2 regions of the Alishewanella maricola genome follow, and region 2 is predicted to be linked to the other one. Evidence: riboswitches for the same ligand, from Rfam matches in the RefSeq annotation. Region 2 holds a riboswitch; the other holds the start of a gene.
What was found. Region 2 has a riboswitch for cobalamin ahead of JAO78_RS02905 (TonB-dependent receptor domain-containing protein). Riboswitches for the same ligand answer to the same signal wherever they lie in the genome.

Region 1: another riboswitch for cobalamin. It lies ahead of JAO78_RS08600 (ABC transporter ATP-binding protein); the one in region 2 lies ahead of JAO78_RS02905 (TonB-dependent receptor domain-containing protein).

Annotation. Positions count from the first base shown of each region.
Region 1 is NZ_JAEINI020000004.1:328,411-331,822, forward strand. It holds gene JAO78_RS08590 (transporter substrate-binding domain-containing protein) at 1-593, opposite strand, end outside; gene JAO78_RS08595 (NADPH-dependent FMN reductase) at 744-1,295, opposite strand; cobalamin riboswitch at 1,516-1,686, shown strand; gene JAO78_RS08600 (ABC transporter ATP-binding protein) at 1,772-2,599, shown strand; gene JAO78_RS08605 (FecCD family ABC transporter permease) at 2,593-3,412, shown strand, end outside.
Region 2 is NZ_JAEINI020000001.1:588,051-591,462, forward strand. It holds gene JAO78_RS02890 (ketopantoate reductase family protein) at 1-669, opposite strand, end outside; gene JAO78_RS02895 (VanZ family protein) at 645-1,016, opposite strand; gene JAO78_RS02900 (YajQ family cyclic di-GMP-binding protein) at 1,100-1,582, shown strand; cobalamin riboswitch at 1,654-1,858, shown strand; gene JAO78_RS02905 (TonB-dependent receptor domain-containing protein) at 1,895-3,412, shown strand, end outside.

The sequences.
Region 1 (3,412 bases), on a different contig from region 2:
CGATGCAGTAAATGGTAATCAGGTAAGCTAAAAATAAATTGCTCGCTAATCGGGAATTCGCTTTGTGCATTAAGCTGGTAAGCCGCAAAAATCACGGCATCGACTTTGCCGGTTAAAAATAAATTTTTGGTACTTTCGATACTGCCAGAGCTAATTACTTGGCGCGAAGGCGGCAGCTTTTTTAAGATTTCTTCTAACACCAAAGAGCCACGGACATAAGCCAAGCTTGGCACGTCTTCTAGGCTACATTTTGCACAGCGTTGCTGATTGATATACAAATAAACCTTGGTATCAAACAACACATAGGGTACAGCGACGAGGTTAGGGTAATGCTTGGTCACATCCAGCACCCTAGCTAGCTCACCATCTAAGCTGCCTTTATTCGACTCTAATAAACTTCGGCCAAACGGAATATCAATAAAGTGTGCATCAATATTTAAACGCCGATAGGCTTCAGACAACAAAGCTTGGCTGTATTGCGCTGCAGGTGAGGTTAGCGCTTCGCGAAATTGTAGTTTTGACGGCAATGTCTCTGCCGTTTCGGCGTACGACACACTCAAGATCATTATGCTAAAAAGTAGCAGCCATTTCATCAGATCAATCCGTTTAGTCTCAGCGTTTGAACATCTTGTGAGATGCTGTTCGGCTATTTATGTTTTAATAAAGCAACGTCAGGCGAATAGTGTTACCCGTTCAGCTAAAAGGGCGCTAAAAATATCCCTAACAGGCAACGTGTTATCAATTTACGGCTGCAGTTTTTGTTGCCATGCCGCCAACGCGAGCAGTTGCTGTTTGATATTTTCTTGGATTTTACTATCAATTAAATGTCCTTCGTTGTCAAAAGCGCCGCTAAACGCATTGGCAAAAACTTCGGGTTTATTTAACGGGTGTAAATCGAGATATACACAGACTTGACGTAAATGATATTGCGCGCGCGAGCTACCCATGCCCCCTGCCGCTCCCATAATAGCCACCGCCTTGCCACGTAATAGGTAATTATCAGGTTCACGCGATGCCCAATCTAGCGCGTTTTTTAAAGCGGGGGCCAGTGAGTAATTGTACTCTGGGCAGCCCAGAATTAATGCATCTGCTTGGGCGAAATCGTTAAGTAACCGGCTGACAGCAGCAGGTTTCTCTGCTAAATCGGCGTTATAAAAGGGCACATCTAATAAGTCGGCCAGGTGGATTTTCATACCTTTTGGTGCGTGTGCTTGTGCCCATAGCAACATACCCCGATTAGTCGATTTAGCGCGTAAACTGCCGCAGATGGCCAAGACGTTGAGTGTTTTTGTCATAGTGATAGGTTGCTCCATGTCAGGTGTTTAGCCCTGAGGCTTGCAGCGTTCAGATTTTATAAATAGCTTAAGCCTAGCAGTTATCTTTAAAATTGCAGGATAAAAGTTAACCCTATGCGTAATAAATTTCACCGGTAGAGCGCAATAAAGCAAAGCAGTAATCCGATATCTGCTGTAACCTTTTACTGTTACAATAGCCAGCGTTGCTATCTTATAACAAGCAACGCTTAAACACTAAGGTGAGCTTAAAGCTTAACATAGGGAATCAGGTGCAAACCCTGAACTGTACCCGCAACTGTAAACTATGCTGTGTTTCAAGGCCACTTAACGGGAAGGCGAAACAGGGGTTATCGTAGTCAGTCAGGATACCTGCCTTGGTGTAAAAATGCCCCCGTGCGGGAAAACACGGTAGCGGCCTGCCACCTGTGTCAAACGGGCTGTAGGATGCTGCCTGCGAGTAATTACAGGATATCGTTTTGACAGCCGCCATTTATACTCTAGACCAGCTTTGCTTAGCGTATCCCAATTCGCGTAGCTCAGGCTCTGTGCTGGCGCTCGACCAGATTACGTTGGCTATTTCCCCTAATGAAGTCGTTGGTATTATCGGCCCAAATGGCGCGGGTAAAAGTAGTTTATTACAACTACTCAATGGCCGTTATGCGCCGAATAGTGGCCGAATTTTACTTTCTGGCCAGCCGTTGCAGCAGCAGAGTGCACAGGCTTTAGCACGGCAAGTTGCCACCGTGGCACAAATCAGCAGTGCACCGCAGGGGTTGTGTTGTGAGCAAGTTGCGGCGATGGGCTTGTTACCACATAAGCGCTGGTATGAGGGCACCAGTGCCCAAGACCTGCAGCAGGTAAGGTTAGCATTGCAGCAAGTGGGTTTGGCTGATAAAGCGCAACTACGCGCCGATACTTTATCGGGGGGCGAATTACAGCGGCTAAATATTGCACGCGCTTTGGTGCAGCAAGCGACTATTTTATTATTGGATGAGCCGACCAATCATTTAGATGTGAAATACCAACATCAGGTATTGCAACTGCTACAGGGGCTGAATAAAACCATTATTTGTTGTTTGCACGATCTGAATTTAGCCGCGCGTTATTGCCAGAAGCTATTGTTATTGGAAAACGGTAAGGTGCGGGCCTATGGTACGCCACACGACGTTTTGCGCCCAGCATTATTACAGCAGGTTTTTGGTTTGCCTTGCGTGGTATCATCGCAAGCCGATTATGGCTGGTTGCAAGTGACCTTTATACCTGAGCTCGCGCACGCGAAAGTCGGAGTGCCAAGCCCATGCTAAAACAGTTAAAACCCCGTCAGCGAGCCTTGCTATGGCTGTTAAGCGGTTTATTGGTACTGAGTTTACTATTGAGTTTGCAAATTGGCAGTGTCGCGATCAGTTGGCGTGAATTGCTGCTCGCTTTAACTGGCCAAGCATTGAGCGAGCCGCTAACCCAGACGATTATCTGGCAAATTCGTTTACCTCGTTTATTTGTTGCCATGTTAGTGGGGGCAGGCTTGGCTGTGGCCGGTGCCGTTTTACAAAACGTCAGTCGTAATCCACTGGCTGATCCTTATTTATTTGGTTTAATGGCTGGGGCTGGGTTAGGGGCGACCATTGTCAGTATTGTGCTACCCGATCAACTGATCAGCATGGCGTTGGCGGCCTTTTTAGGGGCTTTGCTTGCGGTGCTGTTGGTGTTTATTGCCTGTATGGGTAATAGGCTACAAAAAATGGAAGTGACCTTACTCGCTGGGGTGGCGGTGTCATTTATGCTCAGCGCGATCAGCAGCTTTATTCTGTATTTTGCTGAGCCTTTTGCGGCTAATCGGGTTATTTTTTGGATGATGGGGAGCTTAAGTCGTGCCGATTGGCACAGTGTTGCATTAATTGCGCCCGCTGTTTTGGTATTGCTGGTGGTGGCATTAGCGGTCAGGCGGCAACTGGATGCCTTGTTATTATCAGACGACAGTGCCCGCAGCTTGGGCGTGAATACACAGCGTCTGCGTCTGGTGTTATTACTGCTTACCGCGTTAGTCACTGCCTGTATTGTGGCGCAATGTGGTGGTATCGCCTTTGTGGGCTTAATGGTGCCGCATATGGTGCGTTATT
Region 2 (3,412 bases):
GGCCAGCTGACAGACTTCACTGACAATTTGCTGTAATTGAGGTTGATGCTCTGCCGCCGCTAAAGCACCATTTTTACAATTTAACACTGCGGTGAGCGGGTTAATAGCCGCATTAATCGCCAGCTTTTGCCATAAAGCCGCTATGCTATTCTCGGTGACGGTTAACGGGCCTAAGGCCTGATTTAAAGCCATGAAAACGGCTTTGCGATGTGCACTCGTTGCCTCATTCAGTGGGCTGAGCATACTTTTACCTTGGCCGGTATGGTGGATCTGCTCCGTTTGTCGTAAGGCTCCATGGCTAGTCGTTAAAAACCAGATCCCTTGTTTAGCTCGTGCAAATTGCCGTAATGCTGCAAGGTCTGGCATACCATTATGGGAAACGACAATTTGGGCGTTGTCAGTGAGATGCGGTTGTAGTTGGGCTAAGGCTTCGGTAACGGCATAGGCTTTTACCGGTAAAAACAAGGCATGGATGGGGGAGACTGCCGCTTGAAAATGGCATTGTTGCTCGGTGTGATCTAGCGCCAAAAAGCGCACGCTTAACGATTTAGGTTGACGCAACCACAAACGTACTGGCGTATCAGCCTGTTGCCACCGACAGGCAGCAAGCAGGCCAATAGCGCCTTGGCCAACGACGGTCCAGTTTAACGCTTGCTGCGTGGTCGCCATAAATGCCACAGTTTACGCACAACGAAAAAGGTTAAAACCCCAGCCATATCAGCTACCCAATCCCAAAAATCGCCCGTGCGTCGCGTATAGTTTTCTTGTATCACTTCAATTAAGGCGCCATAGATTGCCATTAAAAGTAGGATTTTCCAAAACACTGCGCGAAAGCCTTTCCAAATTAAGCCACTGAGTACAAAGAAAATACCAAAATGGGCCACTTTATCGAGATTTTCAATTTTAAAAAAAGACAACTCGCCAGCAAGCTTGTGGCCGTTAATCTCGGCCATAAAGCCAAAAGTGGCTAACAGCAAACATAATAAAAACAAAAAGCGATAAAACGATTGCGGCACGTTCTCACCTCCGATAAATGGGGCTCGGATTGTAGCAGTTTTCTGGTTATAATCACCAGCATAGACCGAGATAGGAGAGCAAGATGCCCGCTTTTGATATAGTTTCTGAAGTTGACCAGCAAGAGGTACTAAATGCGGTTGATAATGCTAACCGTGAATTACAAACGCGTTTTGATTTTCGCGGCGTAAATGCTGAATTTACCCTCAAAGATAAACAAATTAACATGGTGGCTGAGGCAGAGTTTCAGTTACAGCAAATGCTCGAAATCTTTTTTGCCAAAGCGGTGAAACGCAATCTAGATGTGCGCTCTTTTAAAGAAGGCGATGTGGTGCACTCGGGTAAAACCTACAGTTTAGCCTTATCGCTGCGCCAAGGTATCGAAACGGATATGGCGAAAAAGTTGGTTAAATTAATTAAAGACAATAAGTTAAAAGTGCAAGCCGCTATTCAAGGCGATCAAGTGCGCGTTACTGGTAAAAAGCGCGATGATTTACAAGAAGCGATTGCGGCGGTGCGTGCAGCTGAATTAGAGCAAGCTTTTCAATTTACCAACTTTCGCGATTGATTTGTAGTTAAGACTTCTAGAAGTCTATTGACTTGGCGCTGATTCAGCGTAAACTTGCGGCGGCTCTTGATAGAGCCGCCGCTTTTTTAGGTGCTTGGTCGCTGCTTTTTAATGTCATCGACCAAGTTAAACGGGAATCTGGTGTAAAACCAGAGCTGCCCCCGCAACGGTAAGCAACTTAAAGTATTTCATCCGCCACTGTCGCAAGATGGGAAGGCGAAATACTCGCGTCAGCAGGTTGTTAGCCCGGAGACCGGCCTAAAAGTCCTTCAAACCAAAGAAATGTGCGGTGGGCACATTGCTGGAGTATCTATGTTTAAACCTTCTTGGGCGCTGCTGTTGTCAGCCGTGCCTACTGCTGTATCCGCGACTGACGCGGTCGAACATATTAGTGTTTACGCTAATCGCATCCCTGTAGCCACTTCCGAAGTGTTAGCCAGTGTTTCTGTGCTAGATCGTGCAGATATTGAGGCTCGTCAAGCCAGTGATTTACCTGCTTTATTAGCGCAATTACCCGGTATTACTATTTCTCGTGACGGTGGCCGTGGCCAAAATAGCGGTTTGTATTTGCGTGGCGGGAATAATGGCCATACGCTCGTATTGATTGACGGCGTGCGCAGTGGCTCCGCCACCTTGGGTTATAAAACCTTATCGATGTTGCCCTTAGCGTTAATTGAACGAATAGAAGTGATCCGTGGCCCTCGAGCGGCATGGTATGGTGCTGACGCCTTAGCTGGAGTAATTGCTATTACCACTCGTCAAGCCAGCGGCGTGGAATTAACTGCGGATGTTGGCAGTTATGGGCAGGCTGGTGCTAGCATTAATGCCAGTCAACAACAGGGTGATCTGACTTTGAGTGCTACTGCTGGGTATAGCCGGGCCGATGGTTTTAATGTGCGTAACGATTTAGATAACGATCGGGATGGTTACCAACAACGTTTTGCTAAACTGGTGGCAGCTTATCAAACAGGATTGGGTCTTTGGCGTGGTCAGGTGGATGTTAACTCCGGTTTTTATCAGTTTGATACGGCCTGGGGCAGTGAAGATCAAGCTGAAACGTTAAACCGCAGTTATTTGTTGGGCTGGGAACATCAGCAAGGATCATGGCAACATCAAGCACAATTCAGCCGTACGCTGGATGATGACACGACTTACGGGCCTGTTTCGCAAAGCCCATATGTGACTGAACGCGATGAATTTAACTATCAAGCAGCCACCGCATTGACAGATAGCCTATCGGGTTTAGCGGGCGTGAACTGGTATCAAGAGAGCGTAGCACGCTCAGGCGTAGCCTATGTAAAGGATAATCGCCTAAATCGTGCCGCCTTTGCCGGTTTACAATTTGCTGCGCAAGGCTTGCGTTTAGACGGGGCAGTGCGCCGCGACCTTACCGACCAATACGGTGGTAACACGACTTGGCAATTAGCTGCAGGTGTTGATCTCAGTGATGCGATGCAGCTCAGACTGAGCCGGGGTTCGGCTTTTAAAACGCCGACCTTTAACGACTTGTATTATCCTGGTAGTGCCAATCCCGATTTACAACCAGAAAAAACGTTGTCGAATGAAATTGCACTGAGTTATCAGTTAGCCGCTGCGACGTTGCAGTTAGCCTGGTTTAAGCAAGATGTTGATAATCTGATCCAGTTTGATTTTGCGACCTACACACCACAAAACATTGAACGTGCCAAAATTTCTGGCGTGGAACTCAGTGTTGATCTGCGTTGGGATTCTGTAGAGCAAACAATCAGTTATAGCTGGTTGGACACTGAAAATACCTTGACTGGGCAACGGTTAGCCCGCCGACCTGAGCACAATGTGAATTGGCGCTTG